Regions from separate parts of the Paenibacillus sp. FA6 genome, predicted to be linked through region 1. Evidence: riboswitches for the same ligand, from Rfam matches in the RefSeq annotation. Region 1 holds a riboswitch; each other region holds the start of a gene.

Evidence for each region. A riboswitch is a leader RNA that binds a small molecule or an ion and turns the genes downstream of it on or off. The one in region 1 is predicted to bind thiamine pyrophosphate.
Region 2: linked by a shared signal. The riboswitch ahead of thiC (phosphomethylpyrimidine synthase ThiC) and the one ahead of ACP8HI_RS02285 (ABC transporter ATP-binding protein) in region 1 are both predicted to bind thiamine pyrophosphate.
Region 3: linked by a shared signal. The riboswitch ahead of ACP8HI_RS05020 (thiamine phosphate synthase) and the one ahead of ACP8HI_RS02285 (ABC transporter ATP-binding protein) in region 1 are both predicted to bind thiamine pyrophosphate.
Region 4: linked by a shared signal. The riboswitch ahead of ACP8HI_RS19775 (ABC transporter substrate-binding protein) and the one ahead of ACP8HI_RS02285 (ABC transporter ATP-binding protein) in region 1 are both predicted to bind thiamine pyrophosphate.

What each region holds. Positions count from the first base shown of each region.
Region 1 is NZ_CP188820.1:498,487-504,429, forward strand. Features, by position in the region: gene thiM (hydroxyethylthiazole kinase) at 1-185, opposite strand, end outside; gene ACP8HI_RS02275 (ABC transporter substrate-binding protein) at 210-1,253, opposite strand; gene ACP8HI_RS02280 (ABC transporter permease) at 1,250-2,026, opposite strand; gene ACP8HI_RS02285 (ABC transporter ATP-binding protein) at 2,007-2,861, opposite strand; TPP riboswitch at 2,897-3,000, opposite strand; gene ACP8HI_RS02290 (VOC family protein) at 3,348-4,214, shown strand; gene ACP8HI_RS02295 (pectate lyase) at 4,439-5,113, shown strand; gene ACP8HI_RS02300 (DUF6953 family protein) at 5,186-5,422, opposite strand; gene qoxD (cytochrome aa3 quinol oxidase subunit IV) at 5,554-5,841, opposite strand; gene qoxC (cytochrome aa3 quinol oxidase subunit III) at 5,846-5,943, opposite strand, start outside.
Region 2 is NZ_CP188820.1:1,673,047-1,678,989, forward strand. Features, by position in the region: gene ACP8HI_RS07715 (O-antigen ligase family protein) at 1-1,144, shown strand, start outside; TPP riboswitch at 1,251-1,360, shown strand; gene thiC (phosphomethylpyrimidine synthase ThiC) at 1,608-3,365, shown strand; gene ACP8HI_RS07725 (CAP domain-containing protein) at 3,436-4,881, shown strand; gene ACP8HI_RS07730 (hypothetical protein) at 4,915-5,169, shown strand; gene ACP8HI_RS07735 (bifunctional cytochrome P450/NADPH--P450 reductase) at 5,438-5,943, shown strand, end outside.
Region 3 is NZ_CP188820.1:1,091,765-1,097,707, reverse strand. Features, by position in the region: gene ACP8HI_RS05040 (thiazole biosynthesis adenylyltransferase ThiF) at 1-1,000, opposite strand, end outside; gene ACP8HI_RS05035 (thiazole synthase) at 997-1,764, opposite strand; gene thiS (sulfur carrier protein ThiS) at 1,766-1,969, opposite strand; gene thiO (glycine oxidase ThiO) at 1,966-3,111, opposite strand; gene ACP8HI_RS05020 (thiamine phosphate synthase) at 3,128-3,796, opposite strand; TPP riboswitch at 3,937-4,040, opposite strand; gene ACP8HI_RS05015 (HXXEE domain-containing protein) at 4,100-4,633, opposite strand; gene ACP8HI_RS05010 (immunity 53 family protein) at 4,667-4,954, opposite strand; gene ACP8HI_RS05005 (DUF2809 domain-containing protein) at 4,951-5,298, opposite strand; gene ACP8HI_RS05000 (AAC(3) family N-acetyltransferase) at 5,345-5,943, opposite strand, start outside.
Region 4 is NZ_CP188820.1:4,306,285-4,312,227, reverse strand. Features, by position in the region: gene ACP8HI_RS19800 (TatD family hydrolase) at 1-4, opposite strand, end outside; gene ACP8HI_RS19795 (TVP38/TMEM64 family protein) at 92-715, shown strand; gene ACP8HI_RS19790 (ABC transporter ATP-binding protein) at 719-1,540, opposite strand; gene ACP8HI_RS19785 (ABC transporter permease) at 1,577-2,341, opposite strand; gene ACP8HI_RS19780 (thiamine-binding protein) at 2,338-2,631, opposite strand; gene ACP8HI_RS19775 (ABC transporter substrate-binding protein) at 2,673-3,683, opposite strand; TPP riboswitch at 3,788-3,898, opposite strand; gene ACP8HI_RS19770 (pyridoxamine 5'-phosphate oxidase family protein) at 4,252-4,668, shown strand; gene ACP8HI_RS19765 (ABC transporter transmembrane domain-containing protein) at 4,944-5,943, shown strand, end outside.

The DNA of each region.
Region 1 (5,943 bases):
GTACCCATATTTAGTAGGACAGCATTAGCGATTTTCGCTACATCGGCAACTTCTTCATGAGCATCTGCCATAAAGGGTGAAGCGCCTAGGGCGAGAAGTCCATTGGCTGTAAAGTTGGTAACTACCGTGTTGGTGATGTTGTGTACAAGTGGATTATGCTGACGTACCTTTTGTAGAAATGTCATGATTAACTTCCTCCTTAAGATGAATTAGAAATTGATGAAGGCATCTTCCGCTTTTATAGTGTCAGGTAGTAAATTGTTAGAAATGAGCCATTGATTGACGCTCTCCCATGATTCAGGTGATTGATATCCGAAAGCCTGTTCTTTCGCATCCATCAGTGGTAATAGAATCTCTAGGCTCTTCGTTTCTATTTCTTTATCTAGCGGTGAAGTCTGATCTTCATGTTCAAAAAGTATGGATAGTGCTTCCTCAGGATGCTGTTGTACGTACTGTTGTCCTTGGGCAATGGCTGTGACAAACTTCGCGAGTAACTCTTGCTTGTCTTTCAATCCCTGCTCACTAGCGACAAGGACAAGCTCATAATAATCCGGAACACCATAATCCGTAGGATTCAAAGCGACTACAGCGTGACCTTGCTTAGCAAGTATTAGTTGTTCATGATTGATGAATCCACCCATAATGGCATCAACACTGGAAGTAGCAATGGCCGGAATGAGATCATAGCCTACATCAACCAAATGAACGTCTTCAGGATCGCCCCCATCATTTCGAATCATGGTATGTACCATAGCTTCATATAAAGGAATTGAAGAGTATCCAACGGTTAAACCAGCCAGGTCTTTGGGAGATTGAACCGTTCCATTAGTAGGTACCATAAGATGATTCAATGGATGTCTCACGATAGCAGCAATAGATTTAACGGGAATATTCTCACCGCGAGCCATAAGTAATTGTGGTTGATAACTTAGGGCTAGATCGACCTTTCCAGCAGCTACTAATTTCAAAGCATCATTGGTATCGGCAGGCATTTGGATATCTAGTTCAATCCCTTGTTCCGCGAAGTATCCATTTTCTTGTGCTGTATACAGGAAAGAATGAACGGCATTCGGATACCAATCGAGCATAATGCTCAGCTTTTGAGGCTTATTCTCTACGATTGCCGTTGGCATGTCAGTTGCTTGATTCGAGTTAGACGTATTGCCACAAGCGGTCAAGGAAAAGAGTGCCAGTGCCAGTAGAACGGGGATAACTTTTTTCATACCCATATTTATATTCTTATTTATAGTCATTTCGATAAACCTCTCCTCTTTAGAAACTTGTTCTCTAATATTACGATCATCATAAATAAGGAAATCCCAAGTAAAGAAAGTAACAAGATGGATGCAAACATCTCATCCGTATGCATATTGCTCGACATTCTTCGACTATAGTAGCCTAGCCCCTTTGTACCTCCTAGCCATTCGCCAATCGTAGCTCCAACGACACAATATACGATGGAGAGTTTCAGTCCCGAGAAGAAGGAAGGTAAGGCCATAGGCATCTCAATGGTGCAGAATAGTTCCCAGCGGTTGGCTCCCATCGTCATGAGTAACTCTGCATACTCGCGATCACCCTTTTTTAGACCGTCATAGGTGCTTACTACAATCGGGAAGAATGCAGTTAGGAAGACCACCGCTACTTTACTCCAAATCGTGTAACCGAACCACATGATGAAGATAGGAGAGAGCGCGATTAAGGGGATGGTCTGACTAATAATCATGAACGGATAGAGTGCTTTCTCAAGTGGACGTGAAATATGCATACTTATAGCAAGAATAATGCCCCCACTAACAGATAATATAAAACCTAAGACAACCTCTTCTAAAGTTGCGATTAAATGCCGACTGATCAATAGATGCCCATTCTCAAATAATGCACGGGTAATCGAGGTGGGTGAGGGAATAATAAAGGAAGGTACCCATCCTAAAGAGACCACCGATTCCCAAGCTATTAGGAGTAGTGTAAAAAGAAGTGCAAACCATCCATAATCATGTGCCCAGCGTTTAAAAAGGCGTCTTCTCATGTAATCTTCGCTCCAAGTCCTGCCTCAATTGTATAAAGTGAGGGTCATAGTTCATCTCGTAGTGCCTTGGTCTAGGTAAATTAACGATGATTTCTTCTACACCTTGAGGACTGTCATGGGACATGAGGTAGATGCGATCACTTAATAAAATGGCTTCTTCCAAATCATGTGTAATGAAAAGGACAGTCTTATGTAGATCATCCCAAAGATCTAGTAACCAACGATGCATCTTTCTTTTGGTCATTGCGTCAAGGGCACCAAAGGGTTCATCTAATAACATCAGATCTTGGCCTGTTACGAGTGTTCTGAGAAAAGCGACACGTTGTCGCATCCCACCTGATAATTCATCTGGATAGGCATATGCGTATTTCCCTAGACCGAAACGATCTAATGTTAATTGAATATCTGCTGTGATCTTCTCTTTATTACGCTGATCTAGTTCACGATGAAGTTTCCGATTAAGCTCCCATGGGAGTAGACAATTGTCTAGAACGGTTCTCCAAGGCAGAAGTAAGTCCTTCTGGGGCATGTAAGCCACTGTTCCTAGACGATTCAATGTCCTTTTGCCATGTATATATATTTCTCCATCCATAGGCTCTAGCAGTCCTGCAATCAGCTTAAACAGAGTGCTTTTACCAGAACCACTAGCTCCTATAACAGAAATGAATTCACCCGTATGAACATCCATAGATAGTTCCTGAATGATTGGGGATTCGTATGTACTTGCAAAAGAGTAAGTTAAATTCTGTAGTGATAATATCGCGGTAATCGCCTCCCGTAAACAAATAAAGACCCAACCATTTCCGAAAGGAAATGAGTGGGCCAAAAAGTTCATTCAGGCAAATAAGTGAGCAAATATATGCATGAGTTGAAGATTTCGTTCCACTTCCCTCCGCTGGTATAATCCAGATCAGGTTCCAAGGGTCCGGAACATCAAGTTCCATCTCAGTCATTAGACTCCCCTAGTGAAATACAAGGTCTTATTTAATTGATAACCTATCCAATATAACACAATTTACAAATATGTATAGAGGATGTTCAAAAAGTCATCTTTTGATCACGAAGTATACCAAGAGGCGTATCCAACATCGAAGATTGAATTCAACCGGTCTTTCCGGTGCTCACGTAGGTACTGCCTACGCTCCGCTCCTCTCTCCCTTGCTTCATCCAATCTTCTCGGTGTTGAAAACCTGACTTTTTGAACTCGTATTTATAGACTCATCTCTATTGACTAAGAAAAAAAATCATGATATATTTATCATACAGAATAATTATTACTATTACTTATATAAATCATTTTACTTTGAAAGGAAGATGCTCAATGGTTAAGAAAATACATCCAAGCACAAAAATTGGATATGTGAAATTGAAAATTAGCAATTTGGAACGTTCCTTAGTATTTTATAAAGAGGTTATTGGCTTAGGAGTTTTGAATTTGACAGAGAATACGGCTGAGTTGACAGTGGATGGTAAAGAACCGTTGTTGGTTCTAGAACAAATAGAGAATGCAGTCGTTTTACCGGAAAGATCGGTTGCTGGATTGTATCACTTCGCAATTCTAGTACCTGATCGCATTTCATTAGGACTATCATTACGTAACTTGATGAAGCACAACATTAATGCGGGCCAAGGAGATCATCTAGTCAGTGAAGCATTGTATATTAGTGATCCAGACGGCAATGGTATCGAGATTTATGCGGATCGTCCAAGGGAAACATGGAAGAGAGATGCACAGGGACAATATGTGATGACGACGGATCCAGTTGATGTTGATGGGCTGCTTGCGATATCTGATGGGCAGGAGTGGAATGGCTTAGCTGAAGGAACGATTATTGGACATGTTCATTTCCATGTATCAGATTTGCAGAAGGCGGAGGAATTTTACTGTAATACTCTAGGGCTTGACGTTACCGCTCATTATGGTGCGATGGCATTATTCGTATCTGCAGGAGGGTATCATCATCATATTGGCTTAAACACATGGGCAGGAGTGGGCGCACCATCTGCACCGGCAAATGCGGTCGGATTAGATTACTTCACATGGGTTCTTCCTAATCAGGATGAACTTGATACTGTCATTGTGCAATTAAAGAATGCGGGAATTAGTGTTACTCATCGGGATGGTGGTTGGTTCGTGAAAGATCCTTCCAATATTTCAATAAAGCTGTTGAGTCAAAGTTCAGAGTGAAGTAACACTTAGGAATACGAAAAAGTCGCAAGCATGATGCTTGCGGCTTTTATAATGGCTATGTTGCATACAAATACATCAATTAATCCATGTAATATAATAGTTTTATAACCATATATAACAAAATGATTATTTCGGAACCCTAGATTGTCTGCTAGTCTTAACTCAGATGTAGACGGGGGTGCACATCCGTTTGTATCAAAAAATAGTAAAGGATGGTTATCATGAAAAAAATATTGAGTATCGTGTTAGCTGCAGGAGTAATGATTTCATTAGTAGGGTTTCAACCAGAAGTTAAAGCAGCATCGCCAATTACTGTCAGTACGACGATTATAGTTGCCGCGGGTACAACATTTGATGGTCAGGGTCAGACTTATATTGCAAATGCAAGTACACTCGGAGATGGCAGCCAAGCTGAAAATCAAAAACCGATTTTCAAATTAGAAGCGGGCGCAACGATGAAGAATGTTATCATCGGCGCTCCTGGGGCTGATGGAGTTCATTGTTATGGAAACGCTACCATTACAAATGTGACTTGGCTGGATGTTGGGGAGGATGCTTTAACACTCAAGTCTTCAGGTACGGTTAATATTACGGGTGGTGGAGCATATAAAGCATATGATAAAGTGTTTCAAATGAATGCTGCAGGTACCATTAATATTAAGAACTTTAAAGCTAACGATATTGGGAAACTAGTTCGTCAAAATGGCGGAACTGCATACGCGGTTAACATGACACTTGATAATTCGGATATTTCTAAAGTGAAGGATTCCATTTTCAGAACAGATAGCAGTACAAGCCAAGGGAAAATTACAAATACAAGGTATTCTGGAGTCCCTACACTTTTCAAGGGATTTGCTTCAGGGAAGACAAGTCAGTCTGGTAATACACAATATTAATGCTATAAAGAAAAGGGTGCTGAAATATTCCAGCACCCTTCTTTCTAAATAGGTAATAAAAAAACAAGTTAATTAAGTCCAATACCAGAAAAACCCATCGCGATCCCAGGCTGCTTTTCCAGCGTGTAATTTCTTGAAAACTTTCTTTACATCTTTAGAGATGGATTGGTTGCCATTATCATTAACATAAATAAATTGTTCTCCAAAATGTTCGATAATATGCGTAACTGCTTCTGTTTGAACTAATTTTCCAGAAGCCTTTACTTCAGTAAACATCCATTCAGCAACTTGTTCTGCTGACCATTCCATTTTCATCACTCCTTAATTTTTGAACTCGCACTTATATTGATAGTAACCGACAATTATAGCATGTACAATGAAAAATGCAGCCGATCCTACAATGTAGGAAAGCTGCATCTTTCATTGTTATTATATATTTATTAACTGTACCAGCCCCAGATGAAGATGAACAGTGATCCGAAAATCGTAACTAGACCAACAAATAGTGCATAGGCAAGATTGAGGTATAGCTCCTTCTTTGTACTGGCTATTTCATTAATGTGCATAAATATAAACAGTTGCAAGGAAGCCTGTATCGTAGCCGTAACCGCTAGAATCCCCATTTTAGATGCGAAGGGAATATCTAGTAGGACGGTTAAAGCAAGGGCAGAAAGGACGAGGGAGGATAGATAGCCCATTACATGGCGAATTGGAAATAGCTGTTTCATCATGTCACATCAGTCCTTTCAGGTAAACGAAACTAAAGATAAATACCCATACTACGTCTAGGAAATGCCAGTAAAGAGAGAATATAAATGACTTGTTCGTAG
Region 2 (5,943 bases), 1.2 Mb from region 1:
AATCGGCACTGTCTCTCTGGTGTTCATCTTGATCGGCTATATCGGGTCGAGTAATGCCGCTGTGAAAGCCAAGAACCTGTTTGGTATCAGTGAGTCCTACGAAGAGCTGAAGGTACCGTTGGTTAAAGCTTTGGATAAGCGTCCGAGCCACCCGGAGTCGGCGATGTACCTATCCTCGATTAATCAGCAGGTGTTTAACCAGACTCAAGACGAGCAGTTCCTTGAAGAGTCCTTTCATGTGCTGACACGCGCCCTCAAGGACGAGCCTTACAACAAGCAATTACTGACGCAGTTAGCAGCTTACTACGATCTTAAAGGGCAAAGCGACCTTGCTCACGCGGTCTACCGTGACAATGCCAATAAGTTCATCTGGGATATTGAATGGTATGATATATTGATTAGACGCTCACTTGCGATGGGAGACCAGGCACATACCCTCAAGGATGATGTTCTGAAACAGGAGTATTTCAAGACAGGGCTCGAGACATACGAACAGGTTGTGGTCGGTGTGGAGTATTTGAAGACACTCCCTCCGGAGCAGATGCAGGGACGTCCGTTCTCCATCACTCCGACCATCGCTCTGAATACGGGTAAAATACAGCTGATGTTAGGAGAGCCTGTGGTGGCCGCGGTTACCCTAAAGCTTGGTTTCAATGAGAATTACACAGATATCATAAACAGCGAAGACCTCTGGGAGATGGAGTGGTACAGCGCTCTCATCAGTCGCTCTTATGATCTGGGGCAGGTGGCTCACACACAGCAAGACAGTGTTAACAAGCAAGCGAATTTCAATATCGGGCTTGAGGCCTACAGGCATGTACTGGCGGATTTGGAATATTTGAAGACTCTGTCTTCTCAAGAACTGCAAGGAAGGTCGCTTACGGTTGCTCCGGCTGTAGCACTGAATACAGGAAAAATACAATTTATGTCTGAAAAATTGGAAGCAGCTATAGCTACGCTACAGATTGGTTTGAGCGAAGATTATACCAATGCAACTAACCGTGAAATTGCTCGTTGGTATTTGGCTGCACTAAAGAAGAATAACAGTGTCCCAGATCAGGTCGTTTATGACCTTCTGATTGCGGCTGATCCTACGGAATCCGCACAGATTGATGAAATCGCAGATTTACAGCTTGAATTTTAACAACAGTGATGATTTGGGAGGTAACTCCGCTTTTGTAAGGATATAGATAGTTATTTGGGAATTACTATTGCTTTATCTGGTTACTTCGTTATACTTTAACTAACAATTACATCGTAACGGGAGCTTGGTATGCCAGGCTGAGAGGATAGTGATCAACTATCGACCGTCAAACCTGATCTGGGTAATGCCAGCGGAGGAAATGGAGTTCTATTTGTCTATTTAAGACTGCCTCTTTCTCAGAGGCAGTCTTTTTCTAAATATAAGGGAGTATAAGTATCACTTGATACTCTATTTCTTATATTTCGGTAGAGACGGAGACCTTAAGGCGATACGAAGTATCGCTGGTATCGGAAACATAAGCTCCTTGAAAAGGGACGGCTTATCCGTTTCTATTTGTTGAATAGAATTTGCTCCGCTTGATCAAATCATCTTACTTATAGGAGGAAATGAAATGACAAGCGAAATGAAGAAAGAATCTGTTAATCTATCAGCTTTTCCAGGAAGTAAAAAAGTGTATGTAACGGGGTCTCGTCCAGACATTCGCGTTCCAATGCGCGAAATTACACTTAGCAACACTTCGGGTATATCTGGAATAGAGGAGAATGCACCTGTTCGGGTCTATGATACTAGTGGTTCTTATACCGACAGCGAAGTGCATACCGATATTCGTGTTGGATTGCATCCCAATCGTTTATCGTGGATTAAAGAACGTGGAGATTCTGAATCTTATGTAGGGCGAACAATCAAGCCAGAAGATAACGGTAATGTGAAAGAAGCCTCACGAGAAGAGGTGTTTCCAGCTTTGCAGAGGGATCCCTTACGAGCTAGAAAAGGAAGAAATGTAAGCCAAATGCATTATGCTCGTAAAGGCGTGATTACAGCAGAGATGGAATATATTGCGATTCGAGAAAACGTAACACCGGAATTTGTCAGAGATGAAGTAGCTCTCGGTCGTGCAATCATTCCTGCGAACATTAATCATCCTGAAAGTGAACCTATGATTATTGGACGGAATTTCTTAGTGAAGATTAATGCCAATATTGGAAACTCAGCTGTGTCATCCTCCATAGATGAAGAGGTTGAGAAGATGAGATGGGCTACACGTTGGGGTGCGGATAATATTATGGATTTATCTACCGGCAACAATATTCATACAACGAGAGAATGGATTATTCGTAATTCCCCCGTTCCAATAGGTACTGTACCCATCTATCAAGCTTTAGAGAAGGTAAAGGGCAAAGCAGAGGATTTAACATGGGAAGTGTATCGAGATACACTCATTGAGCAGGCAGAGCAGGGTGTGGATTATTTCACTATCCATGCAGGAGTCTTGCTTCGATACATCCCACTGACTGCCAATCGAATGACTGGAATTGTATCACGTGGTGGCTCCATTATGGCAGCGTGGTGTCTTGCTCATCACCAAGAGAACTTTCTCTATACGCATTTCGAAGATATCTGTGAAATCATGAAAATGTATGACGTTTCCTTCTCCTTAGGAGATGGTTTACGTCCAGGTTCTATCGCCGATGCGAATGATGAAGCGCAATTTGCAGAACTGGAAACGTTGGGTGAATTGACGAAGATTGCCTGGAAACATGATGTTCAGGTGATGGTTGAGGGCCCAGGACATGTACCGATGCATTTAATCAAGGAGAATATGGATAAGCAACTTGAAATCTGTAACGAAGCGCCCTTTTATACATTGGGCCCTCTTACGACGGATATTGCACCAGGATATGATCATATCACTTCAGCGATAGGAGCAGCGATGATCGGTTGGTTTGGTACGGCCATGCTTTGCTATGTTACTCCTAAAGAACATTTAGGATTACCGAACAAGAATGATGTGCGGGAAGGGGTTATAACTTATAAAATAGCTGCCCATGCCGCTGATTTAGCTAAAGGGCATAAGGGAGCACAGGACCGTGATAATGCACTGTCCAAAGCCCGGTTCGAATTCCGTTGGCGTGATCAGTTCCACCTGTCGCTCGATCCTGAGAGAGCGCTGGAGTATCATGATGAGACGCTACCTGCGGAAGGAGCTAAGACGGCACATTTCTGTTCCATGTGTGGACCCAAGTTCTGTAGCATGCGGATTTCTCATGATATTCGGGATTCAACTAGACAGAAGGAACAAGAGGAACAGGATTCCATAAGAAATGGTCTGTTGAATAAAGCGAACGAATTTAAAGAGGGTGGAAGCGTCATTTATAAATGAGACTATTCAGATTATTCACTCTTATTCCGACATAAGAATAGGCAGGTTACTGTAGAAGAGGAGGGATAGGATGACAGAAACTAGGTTTGGAATAAAAAGACGGGTAAAGCAGCTGAAATGGATAGTTTATCTATCCTTACTTGTCATCTTGGGGATCGTAGGAACAGGTACAGCCATTAAGGCCGAATCGCTCACCTATGTGGATGTCCCAGAATCGCATTGGGCTTACGAAATGGTGAAATGGTCACAAAGCAATGGAATTAGTAATGGGTATGATGATGGGACATTCCGTCCTTCTCAAATCGTTACGGAAACAGAATTTCTAGTCATGGTCCTACGGGCATATCCACAGGTGGCAATCAGGGATTCAGTTCCGCATACTTCATGGTATGAACCGTATTATGACGTAGCCAAAGGACTCGAATGGCCGATATCTGGAGAGGTTAATCAGAACATGAAACGGGGACAAGTCGCTGAGTTGTTTGCAGCCGTTATGGGGCAACCCCTCTCCCAGAAGAAATCTATCCAGCTTCTACTAGATAAGGGCATTGCTCAAGGGAAGCAAGGAGGAAGTTCGCTGGAAAGTTTCGCCCCAAATGATGTCCTGTCAAGGGCAGAAGCGCAGACGTTCATTTACAGGCTGAAACAGGTTCACCCGACGTTGAAGGATTCAGAGATTCAGAGTACTGGTCTCAGTTTGAATGGCATTAGCCTCGGAGATACTGAGACCAGAGTGATTACAAAGCTGGGCCAACCCAAGCGAAAAGATGCCACAGAAACAAATATGATCTGGTACATCTATAATCAGGATTATTCGAAGTATGCTCAGATAGGCGTTCAAGATGGGAAGGTCATTGCGCTTTATTCCAATGCAGATGGCTGGTCTATAGATACTAAGATGGGCCTAAATAACTTGGAAGCAGAAGCGAAGAAGTTATGGGGAGATACAGTTAGTGTTGACTCAAAAGGTCGATGGAAGAGTTATGAAGCTACTAACTATGAAGTCACCTTATTTATGGACACGTTGGGAAATGGGAAGTCTGAGAGTTTACTAGTAAATACAACTAAGATGAATTCCTCTGCGCAAGACAAGCGCTCTTCAACTGGTGAAGTTCTTACGGCATTTGAAAGGCAGATATTTGATCTAACGAATGTTGTACGTATACGAAAAGGGCTGAATGCTCTAGAATGGAATAACACTGCGGCGAATGCAGCCAGAAAACACAGCCAAGACATGGCGTTACGGAACTATTTCAGCCATGACAGTCCAGATGGGAAATCGACTGGAGATCGCCTTGCGGCAAGTGGAGCGGGAAAATACCGCGCATACGGAGAGAATATTTCAGCAGGATATAAGAACGCGATATATGCGTACTCTGGTTGGTTGAATTCTTCAGGACACCGAAGCAACATACTTAAGTCTTCTTTTGAAACGTTGGGTGTAGGTGTTGCATTCGGTATTAGTTCGAGTGATTATAATATTTATTACACACAGAATTTCTTTACACCGCTATGATATTATAAATAGGTACAGAAGGGGAATATCATCTTGACAGAAGAACGGGCCCAAAATGCAGTAGTTATTGTAACCGGGATCCCAGCCAATTTGCTGGTGGTGGATGCTCAAAGCTACGAAGATTGTTTTATTTGTGTATCAAACTTATCGAGGAAAACATACCACGTTGAATCAACTGAAAAAGTGCAAAGCTATACGGCAGAAGAAGCGAAGGATATGAAAGTTATTGGAGAACACGATGGGTTATGTGTTTATGAAATGATCCCTTGGTGGAGTACGCTTGTTTAATTAGAGATATAGAAATAGATGGTTACAGTTGCATTTCATCCATTACTTCATAAACCAATGACAGCCTATCGGCTATCATTGGTTTATTTCTTGACCGTACAGAAAGTATAATTGGTGAATGAAGATGTGAGGATGTATAGCCTTGTTCCCATATGCTAATCCTATGTTATTGACATACTTGAAAATGAGTATATAGATAAGGGCAATCATATGCCTTGTTTAAAACATACCTATTTCACAAAATTGATAGGAATCGGAGAATGATAATATGGATAATATGGAATCCCAAATCCCCCAACCGAAAACATATGGTCCGCTAGGTAATCTTCCGCTCTTAAACATTGAACAGCCAATTCAGTCATTACTCAAACTTTCATATGAGTTCGGCCCCATTTTTAGAAATGTTTTACCTGGAGGAAAGAGCAATGTTTACATATCAAGCGAGGAATTAGTGGCTGAGGTGTGTGATGAGTCTCGTTTTGATAAACGTGTGTGGGCACCTTTACAGAAAGTTCGTGCTTTCACTGGAGATGGGTTGTTCACTAGTGAGACAGATGAACCCAATTGGCAAAAGGCTCATAATATCCTGATCCCAAGCTTCAGTCAGAGAGCCATGCAGGGTTACCACGGTATGATGGTTGATATCGCTGTACAACTTGTTCAGAAGTGGATGCGGCTAAATCCCGATGAGAGTGTCAATGTCCCAGAAGATATGACCCGTCTTACACTAGATACCATAGGTTTGTGCGGATTCAATTATCGGTTTAACAGCTT
Region 3 (5,943 bases), 590 kb from region 1:
ACAAGCTTTTAGCTTCAGCAATATCATTCGTTCCGTGTACCAACACTCTTCCATCTTGAAAAATAGCCAACCGATGATTACCCGTATACAACGATACTAGGTAAGGATTATGCTCCACTCGGTGTCCTTGTTGAGCGAAGATTGCAACGAGTTCCACTAAATTTCGCTTCATCGGTACGGGTGGTCGAATCTGAACCGTATCTCTCCCACATAAAACAGCCGTTCTCGTATGATTCGACGCAGAAAGATAAGGATAGGTCCGGTCATCGCCGCAGGAAAGACACGATAGCCTCTTCATGCTATGTACATTTATGGAAGAGTGCTGATTACTCCACAGATCGAAAGAAGTAAGTCTATTACGCAATGAAGATCGATCACCTACCAATAATTTCAAAGCTTCTGCCGACTGATAAGCGATAACCATTTGTACAGCTGGACTAATAATACCAACCGTGTCACAGGTAGCTCCAGCTAACGGTACCGTTTCGAGTAAGCAGTTCAGGCAAGGAGTATCCCCTGGAATAATGGTGTATGTGATCCCATAACTACCAACGCATGCCCCATAAATCCAAGGTACTCGGACCTTTTGAGAAACATCGTTCATTAGCAACCGAGTATCGAAGTTATCTGTCGCGTCAATGATCAGATCGACACCCGAGACCATATCTTCGATCTCGCTTGTCGTTACATCCATCACATATGCGCTCACTTCCACCGTGGAATTAATCTCCATGAGTCTTTTCTTTGCTGCAATAGCCTTCGGTATGCGTAACTCTGCATCCGCTTCACAGTATAGTTGTTGGCGCTGCAGGTTACTCCACTCTACATAATCTCGATCCACAATCGTTAACTTGCCCACACCTGCTCTTGCAAGTGCCTCAGCATTTCCTGTACCTAATGCCCCTGCGCCGATAATAAGGACATGCATCGTTCCAAGCTTAAGCTGTCCCGCTTCTCCTATGGGTGTAAATAACTTCTGTCGTGAATATCGCTCATTCAAGTGCTAATCCATCCTTCCATCGGACTACTAGCAGAAGCATAGCGCTTCTTCGGAATTCGACCCGCTTCAAATCCTAATCTCCCCGCTTCAATCGCGAGCTTCATTGCTAAAGCCATCTTCACGGGATTCTGCGCCCCTGAAACAGCGGAATTCAGCAATACGGCATCGGCTCCAAGCTCCATAGCGAAAGCCGCATCAGCAGGACTACCTATGCCTGCATCTACAATGATGGGTACCGTTGCTTGCTCGATAATAAAACTAAGATTCAATGGATTAATAATACCCTGACCCGAACCAATCGGGGACGCACCTGGCATGATGGCATGAACACCCAGTTCCTGTAATCTCTTGGCCAACAACACATCATCAGATGTATAGGGAAGAACGATAAACCCTTCCTCTAGAAGCATTTCAGAAGCTTTTAACGTCTCCAGTGGATCTGGCAACAGCGTCTTCCAATCACCAATCACTTCGACTTTAATCATATCGCACAGCCCAGATGCTCTCGCTAATTTAGCGATGCGAACAGCTTCTTCTGCCGTTGAAGCACCTGCTGTATTCGGGAGTAATGTATATCTACTAACATCTAGCATTTCCAGAAAATTAGGCTGAGTCGCCTCAAATATGTTCATCCGTCTAACCGCAAACGTTAAGATTTCTGTCTCAGATACATCAACGGCTTCCTTTTGAATCTCAAAGCTTGGGAATTTCCCTGTTCCTAATAACAATCTTGAACTAAATTCATGTGTTCCTATCTTCAACAAATTAGCCACCCCCTACAAAATGTACAATCTCAATTCGGTCTCCATCCGTCAAGCATGTTGTCTCATGATCTGATTTCTCCAAAATATGCTGGTTCCACTCAACAATAACAACTTTGCTCTCTAGCCCGAAATATACAAGTAAATCGACGACCGTCTTGCAGTTATTTGATACTTCAACCTGTTCACCATTAATTTGTAACTTCATAATAGGACACCTGCCCTTTCATTAGGAACATTCTGATGCCGATCTACCCGAAAAGCTTCTAGTGAAAGAACCTTCTCCGTCTTACCTTCGGCCCAATCTGCAACTAGCTTCCCAGTCATTGGACTAAGTAGAATACCATTACGATAATGCCCTGCCGCCACATATAGTCCCTTCAGCGACGGATGTTCACCCAAATAAGGTAAGCCATCTAATGTCTGTGGACGTAGCCCACTCCAAGCTCGCTCCCACTCTGTTTCGACGATACCCGGTAACAGTTGCTTCGCTGACTCTAATAACTTGGATATTCCCTTCAAAGTGACCTTGCGATCATAGCTATGTGCAGTTGCAGTTGCTCCAACAACGAGTCGCCCGCCTTTCTTCGGAACTAAATAACAACCATGGCTAAATATCGTAGATTGTAGCAACGGTGTGTGACTTAGAACAGAGAAACATTCCCCTTTGACCGGATAAATTGGGCATGTCAATCCAGCCTGCTCAAGAAGTGGCCCACTCCACGTTCCTGAAGCAATGATGACCTGATCAGCATGAACTGTTCCTTCACTTGTAACCACTCCAGTCATACGCCCATGTGCATAAATAAGAGATTTCACCTCAGTAAACTCCTTAATTTGTGCTCCAAGTGCTGCCGCTGCTTTGGCAAATGCGAGACATAACTCAGGCGCATCCACTTGACCATCTTCTTCAACTAGCATTGCTCCAAGCAGATCTGAAGAAATGCCCGGCTCCCGTTGCTTCACTTGCTCCAATGACAACCACTCAGCTTGTTCCCCTACTGTCTTTTGAAAAGCTAATGTACGTTGAATTTCGGTCACATCCGCTTCTGTTACTGCTACACGGAGTAGACCTTTACGCTTTAGACCAATATCTATCCCTGTTAACTCTCTTAGATCCGTAGCGAGCTTTGGGAATAACGCACGACTTGCCCGCGCCAAATCGAACATCGGTCCAACTTCGGTCATTTCAGCTTGTGCCGCAAGCATTCCCGCTGCCGCATTCGAAGCTTGACTTCCCAGACGATCACGCTCCAAGAGAATCACATTCATGCCTCTTGCGGACATATGGTAAGCAATCGAACTTCCAATCACTCCCCCACCTATAATAATGGCATCTAATTGCTTCATTCTGGTCATTGACCTCCTAAAGGTTTTTGGGTATAAACTTTAATTCCGTGTTCAAAAAGTTGACTTTTTGAACTTCCTCTAAACTATCTAATGCCTCTCGGTAGTCCTTCACCGACCTTAATGGATCATCTGCTGCGGTAATTCCCGATAGTATTGCAATTCCTGCTGCTCCAGTTGCGACAATCTGCTGCACATGGTCGGGCTTAATGCCCCCGATCGCGATAACTGGAATAGGGACTCTTTTCACAACTTCCCCTAATGCCTTCGTTCCTCTAGCTTGCTGTCCTGGCTTAGAAGCTGTTGGGAAGATATGTCCGTACACTAGATAATCAGCTCCTTGCTCACTCATCTCCACTGCCTCTTGAACATCGTGAACAGAACGTCCTATTCGCAATCTAGAAAAAGCTCTCCTCACTGCCTGCACCTCTAGGCTACGGTAGCTTAACTGGACTCCCCCAGTTCCAGCGGCATAAGCGACATCAACTCGGTCGTTTATGATCACTTTACTAAGAGGTACTCCAACTGTTCTTAAAGCCAATATCCCTGCCCAAAGGTCGGCCGCATGACTTGAGTTCTCCCTTATATGAAATGCTGTTACAAAAGGATGAATAAGTGCCGCTATCCTTGCAAAGCGTTCCAGCTCAGACTGACCATTCGAGATCACATGTAATTCTCGCGCTGACATTGTACTCCCTCCCTATTTTCCCTCAAGTCGAATCTCGGATATGATAGAACACCAAATAGGCCACCTTCTGCAATAGAAGGTGGCCTATAACTATAGTCAAAAGAATGCAGACGTATACACGCATACAAAACGATCTTAACCAAAGCTCAAGCTCACTTCCCTACGCTGGTATAATCCAGATCAGGTTCAAAGGGTTTGGAATCACACATTCCGTCTCAGCCAAATAGCACCCCTAGTGATCTAACGTATTCAATTGGATACATACTAACACAAATATTGGAATAATAGAATAACTTTTATTTATTAATTGCGTATCACTAGCTTACCTACCTTATGTCCTAGTAACACTAAAGGGAGCACGATTAACCCTGAAGGAGCGTATAACAATATTTCTTTTAGAGTAACAATGTCTTCGATTATTAATCTATAAAACAAATATCCTGAGTATGGCAAAATCACAATTAGTGCTGTTAATACCCCTGGGGTGTACAATTTCAAATATAAGGATTGTGCTAGATGAGTAAACACATGTACAAACATCAAGGCATTACAGCCTATGAATAGAACATAATGATGTTGCTCCACAGCCAGATAGGTAATGGGTATAAAAACAATGAACTCCATGAATACCGCTACCGCGAACTGAGATGATTTCACTTCTGACATGTTCTTAACTAGTTTCCGCGCAACCTTTGGTATGATCTTGTCGATTGTAGCATAATTCCTCTTCATCCAGGACTCCACAAATATGATTTCTTCAAAGTCATGGATCATAAAAACCGCTAGAAACAACCACATGAAAGATTCTATGGTTATAAATGAGTCAAGAAGTATCATTTAAAATCAACTCCCTACTACGGTATCTCTCTGCTAGCTTTCCGCCCATTCCTTAAAGATCTGTATCATCTCTTCTAAATTTCTCAATCCACCTGCACCTTCGAAATATCCATCTTTGATCCAACATCTCACCCAATCATGATCATTCCGATCAATGATAATTTCATCTAACGTTTTCCCCTCTAATTCAGTCTCAAGTAAAGGTACCGTTAATCTCCATCCGGGAGTGTCTATCGATTCAATCTTCAAAATATGAGTCTGCTCCCACTCATCATCACAATGATTCTCATACCAACCTTCTAACCATTTCAGGTTACTCATCTTCTTCCTCCTCGGTTAAACAAGTAATAATCCATAATACAAGAACAAGTAATCCCTACCACATATCGGATTAAATCAATGACTAAGAAACCTTTTCCTAATATTAATGCTCCCAATAGTGTTGATCGTATTCCAATAATCCAATCCGCCTGATACAACTGGCTGAATTCAATCGTAAAGCTAAATATTAAACTTAAATAAACAGAGATAAGCAATTTTTGCTGTACGAACAATATCCGACAACCGAAATAAATCATACTTGCCCACAAAGCATCTCCGAAATGTCGTGATACAAACAAGGGTAATACATCTGAAAATGCCCTCGAACAAATTCCTAAAGTCATTACTATAAAGAATAGGAATACGTATACTATTCTATTCTTCACTAACTTATCCAAATAACTGCTGCATATGCTCGTTTAATGGTTCATTGTCCGAGAATAAATCGGGATACTCACGCAGCATTTCTGTAAGAACCTCGGTCATCTTGACCGTGTCACATACACGTACAACCGCATCACCCAATTGTCCTAAATACATCGCACCATGCTTCACCATCACGTCCTCAACCTTCCAGAAATACTCTGACCATGACTGTCCACAATGCCTACGGGATGGTACTTCAATCACGGTTCCATCAGCCAAGACGGTTTGCAACGGTTCAGGATCATCGGTCATTCTACCTGGAATATCAACCCATTCCTCTACCCCATGCATGAAAGTATTCCTGCGCAAATCTACCCCAACAAGTAGTATGGTCGCTTGTCGATCCAACAATTTGCCCCATGCTGAACCTCTAGCACATGGTGTATCAAACACTTCATCACCCGTAGTGAATGATTCCGCTCCCTCTCCTAGGGCCGCCACGGAATGTGTGGGATGCCAAGACCGTACGACACCCGGTCGCTTACGGAATATTTCAGGAAGGATACCAATACAAGAAGGTGATTCTTCCACATAATATACAGGATTGCTCGCGTTGATATTAG
Region 4 (5,943 bases), 2.2 Mb from region 1:
TTATAATAAATGACCTCCTATACTAGAATGGTTGTAATCAACCTCAAGTAACATTATTAGAGCGGTATTGAAATGGAGTAGGTCTGTATTTATGACAAATATGATAGATCAAGCGATTGATTGGCTTTTAAATTTCACAGGATTAGAGGGTATTGCTATTATCCTTCTAACGATCATACTGGCGATTATTCAGAACTTTCTAGGTATCTTTCCATTTGCGACATTGATCGTGCTCCACATCTCGATATTAGGAGTTAAGGTTGGATTAATGGCTAGTTGGTTAGTAGGCTCAGTGGCTGCGATCGTTGTTTTTGTTATCTGTAAATATTTCTTTCATGATTGGTTTAACCAAAGATGGGGCAAGAGGCTAAAGCGATATGAAAAGTGGCAGTATGGCTTTGATAAATACGGAGCATGGGCGATTATATTTCTTCGTACTTTACCCATCATGCCCAATAATATTATCGCTTTTATGTCTGCTTTATCACCAATTAAAGTGTCTACGTATACCTGGTCCTCTATTGTAGGCACGCTCTCACATATATGGTTATTCGGCATAATTAGCTCATCGCTCATTTTCCCTGATATGGACTTACGGAAATTGATCGTATCATATGTCATATTTTGCATTGCACTCATTGTGATATTTGTAGTTACCCATCGTAGAAGCTTAAGAAAAATATGTGGAAAGGATAGGGCTGCGAGTGATTCGTAGATCCTATTTTTTTTGCTCTTCTTTCATCAACTGCGACAATTCCCGTTTTAACTTTAGAAAGGTAGGATCATCAGTAAGCTCTTCTCGTCGTGGTCGAGGGAGTGGCACATCTACGACCTGCAATACAGATCCAGGTCGATTTGAGAATACATAAATGCGGTCGGATAGCAGCAAAGCCTCCTCGATATTGTGAGTGATGAATAAGACAGAACGCTGATTCTCTTCCCAAATATTAAGTAGCCAACGCTGCATATCACTTCGCGTCAATGCATCCAACGCACTGAAGGGTTCATCTAGGCATATTAGTTCTTCTGGGCTGAGAAGTGCGCGTAGGAATGCAACTCGCTGTTGCATTCCACCGGATAGCGTGTGAGGATATGCTTGTTCGAATCCGGAGAGACCCACCTTAGCAATCCACTCTCGAGCTTCCTTACGTGCGTCTTTCTTGGATGTACCCTTTATTTCTTGTGCAAGAATGACATTATCTTCAATGGTTCGCCAAGGAAATAGAGCGGGTTGTTGTGGCATGAAGCTAATATGGCCTCGTTCTCCCGTGACTTCGCGTCCATTCATCCATACTTCGCCAGAATCGGGTTGTACTAATCCTCCAATAATATGAAATAGCGTACTTTTACCGCATCCTGAAGGACCGACGAGAGAGACGAATTCTCCTTGTTCTACGGTAAGGGAAACACCATTCAGCACAGATAAATCTTGGCCTTGTTTACCGAAGCTTTTGTTAATATCAGTGACTTTTAAGGCTTGTGATGCTGAATGGACGTTACCACTTAGGATATTGTCTTTCGGTATATAGGATTCCAACATGAGAAACACGTCCTTCATAAGTTAGTAATGGTAGGCTTATTTGTGTTCTTGACGTGGCTTCCAGCGTACTAACCACTTCTCTAGCAGACCTATAATAGCAAACATCATGAGGCTAAGAACAATAATGATGGAGATTGCAACAAACATGCGGTCCGTACGATAGCTAGCTTTTTGTAGCATCATATAATAACCGATACCCTTATCGGAACCGATCCATTCTGCAATGACTGCACCCATCACACTATACGTCGCTGCGATCTTAATTCCTGAGAACAGAGCTGGGAGCGAGTGTGGAAGCTCTAATTTAAAGAAGATTTGCCTCTTACTTGCTCCAATCATACGCATATAGCTAAGCATGGTTGGATCCGTTTGCCTCAGCCCGCCCATCATGGCAATAGCTACTGGGAAGAAGCAGACCAGCGTAATGACGATGAATTTGGGAAGAAGACCGAAGCCGAACCAGATCATCAGTAGTGGAGCAAGCGCGATGGTCGGTACATTCTGACTGAGAATCAGTAGAGGATATAAGGCCGACTTAAGAAAAGGAATCATATGCAATACAATGGCGATAGACAGACCTATTGAGCTACCGATGAGGAACCCAACACCGGTTAACCTCGCTGTTGCTAAAGTATGTTTCCACAATCCGCCCGATTGAGCGGAAGCTTCACGAACAATATCAGTTGGAGAGGGGAGAATCCATTTCTCAATCTCGAAGAAAGACGTACATAGCTGCCATATCATCAATAAGAAGAAGACCGCCACGAAGGGCGGCCAGATTTTGTTCCACCACAATCTCATGGACGATATTTCTCTGTTAACTTATCCATGCTGATCCCTTGTGGATTGTGAGCGATCTTGATCTGAGAAATGACACTTGGACTCCCTGCTTCGACAAGAGCCTTATGCATATCCTTCACAATGTCTAATAACTCGCTAAGTTCGCCTTCCATTGTGGTCTCTAGAGGATGAACCTCATGTTTCACTCCGGATTGTTGGATGACCTCAATTGCGCGATCTACATAAGGAATGGAATCTTCATTTCCAGGTGTCTTTGGAATAACTTGAATGCTCAATAATGTGTTTGCCATATTATATGTTCAATCCTTTCGAATTTGGAGATAATGTTTGCTTATGGTAACTGTGGCAAATACTCATTAGTATATGCCTTTCCAATTTCAATCTGTTTATCCAGAAGGTTATGGCTTAGCATCCAATCTGTATAGCCCTGCCATACTTCTACCTTTTGTTCACCCCAACGAGGGGCATCATCTGTGTAACGTGGGCTAAGCCATTTCTGACTTGCGAGAACAAGATCTTTGTCTAACTCAGGGACTGCTTTACTAAGTATATCAGCAGCCTCTTCTGGTTTGTCAATGGCTAGCTGATAGCCTTTGGCTGTTGCTTTGAGGAAAGCTTTGACTAGCTCAGGATCATCCTTGATCTGCTTCTCGTTCGTTACAATGACAGGTGTGTAGTAGTCTAGTTCTACAGCATAATCTTTAACATATAACATGTCGATTGGATCATTGCGAAGCTCTGCTTCAATACCCGTCCATGCATAGAAGATCCATGCGAAATCGATATCACGCTTAACCGCGGTGAAGAAATCGGCATCGCCCATATTGATCATCTTAACATTCTTAACATCTGCCTTTTCGTTCTCCATGATAGAGCCCATGATGGCTTCTTCTACAGGAGAACCCCAACCTCCATAACTTTTACCTTCAAAGTCCTTAGGTGATTTAATGTTGCGGTCAGCAGGTGCCGCGAAACCGGACGTATTATGTTGAATAACTGCGGCAATAGAGACGAGCGGGACGTCCTGTGTTCTTGCTAGTGTCACACTCTCTTGATAGCTTATACCAAAAGGCACCGCCCCTGAAGCGACCATCGTATCGGCTCCACCAGCACCTGGTTGGACTATCTCAACATTCAGACCTTCATCTTCATAATATCCTTGATCTTTCGCTACATATAGTCCCGTATGATTGGTATTAGGAGTCCAGTCCAAGACAATCTTGACGTCTTGTAGTTTCTTACTAGTCTGTGCATTCTGTTCATTCTTAGTTCCCCCACAACCCGCTATTACGAGTAATAGTAGGCATGTTAAAAGTATCGACAATGTTCTTTTCTTTCTCATTCTGCTCTCTCCTCTGTTGGACTTATTGTTCCATGTCCTATTAGTATTCGACAAAAAAGCGCCCCGTAATCGGGACGCATGTGGGCGCAAGAAAGATATGAATGTAACCATATCGGATACGTTCCTACGCTGGCATTATCCAGATCAGGTATAAGGGTCAGTGTCTTGTGGGACACAATCTCAGCCGGCCAATTCCAGCACCCCTGGTACTTATGTAGTTAAGGCGTTCTACGTCATTATAATCGACTGGGCTAGGGGTGTCCAGCTAGGAATTGTTTAGAGGCTGATTCGTATTCTTTTAAAATATAAGAAAGTATAAGTTTCACTTGAATCAATTTCATAATCGCCGATGCATCTAAATCGATTTGCGTAATTATGAAATTGATTCTTGATACTCTAATCCTTATATTTCCGCTGAAACGGGTGCCTTAAAGTGATACGGAGTATCGCTAGCATCGGAAGCATAAGCTCCTTAAAAAAGGACGGCGAATCCGTTTCTACTTGGATGGGTACAATAAATCATATGCTTTAAGTACATTCAACATGAGGAAGGGGAACACGATCCATAATGGACAACAAGATAATAGAGCAGGATATAACGAAAATTTTAGACCACAATAAGATTTGTTCTCTGGCGACTATTGAAGGTAATAAGCCGAAGCAGAGATATATGATGTTGTATAATGAAGGATTGAGCATTCATTTGGTAAGCGATCGGAGAACACATAAGGTAGAGGAGTTGAAGAATAATCCAAATGTATCATTGCTCATTGGGTATGAAATTGGAGGTACTAAAGAGGTTGTCGTTATGGAAGGGACCTGTTCAATCTGCACGGATGACAATTTGAAGGAAAGATGTTGGAATGATGATTTGAAGGAGTGGTTTGACGGACCAAGGGATCCTAATTATGTCATCCTTGATATTCAACTTGCAGATATTCTGTATACGGATAAGGACGGAAAGCAAAGAAAGTGGATTTCCTAAACGAGAAAGACCCCCAACATCCGAAGAGCCCAGTAAAAAACTTATGAATTTAATTTGTTAAGTTGAATTTAATTTGACAAAGGTGACTTCCATTCAGTTTTTAATGGAAAGTCGCCTTTATTTATGTTCATCCCCCTCTTTCGATACTGCAGTCTAGTAGAAAATGCTGTAAAGTATGGGATATTGGTTCGCCTCAAGGCAGAGTTCTACAAAGTTGATTTACAGTCTATACCAACCTGTTGTAATCTAGGACTACTGAAAGGTAGGCGATAGGATTGGGTTTTCTACAAATGGTTGTTCGTCATTTTATACAATATAAGTTGCTGTGCGGCATCTTTTTATTCGGCTTATTGATTGAAGTTGCCTATGCGGTAGCGTCACCATTGAGTCTTAAGTATTTGGTAGACTTAGCTTTTACCCCCAAGGATTATCAAGCCTTTTTCATCATACTAGGTATTCTGGTCATTGGGGGGGCGCTTAGTATCGTTGCTGGGCTGGGAGGGGATTATGCACTCTCCAAACTAAGCGGTAAGGTGGTCCAGAAACTTCGCATCCAATTGTTTACTCACATGCAGAAGCAATCCTTTCCTTTCTATCAGCGCTACCGAGTGGGTGATCTAGTTACTCGCTTTTCTTCTGATATGTCCTCTATTGAAAATGTTATTTACAGCTCAGTTCCCTTTAGTCTGAAGGAAGGCCTAAGTTTCCTGTTAGGTCTTACCGTATTATTCTCAATAGAGTGGAAACTCACATTGATGATGTTGTTCGGATCGATACTTATGATTGTCGGTCCCAAACTACTGCAGGGACGTGCGGAAGCCTCTAATATCAACTATAAAGAAGCACAAGAGCATTTTGCCAATACAATTGATGAAACAGTCAAGGGATATCAAACGATTAAAATTCTACATCAGCAAGAGCGATTTCGAGAGCGCGCTGAGAAACAAATTCGACAGTTATTTTCATTTGGCTTAAAGATGCATGTTATGAATTCACTCTTAGAAAGACTACCTTTAACAACCTTATTACTATTAAATGGTACAATGATCGGCTTCGGAGGATATTTAATTTTTCAAGATGAGATGACAATCGGTAGCTTTATTGCTTTCTTTACCTTATTTATGAGTGTAGGACAAGCTGGTGTCAACCTGTCATTTATGATCCCGGATATTATTGAATCCAGTATAAGCTTCAAGCGAATAGGTGAAATACTTCATCATCAACCGAGCGTGCCAGAGGCAATGGTACCTGTTGAGCTTCCTTCTCTTACGAGAA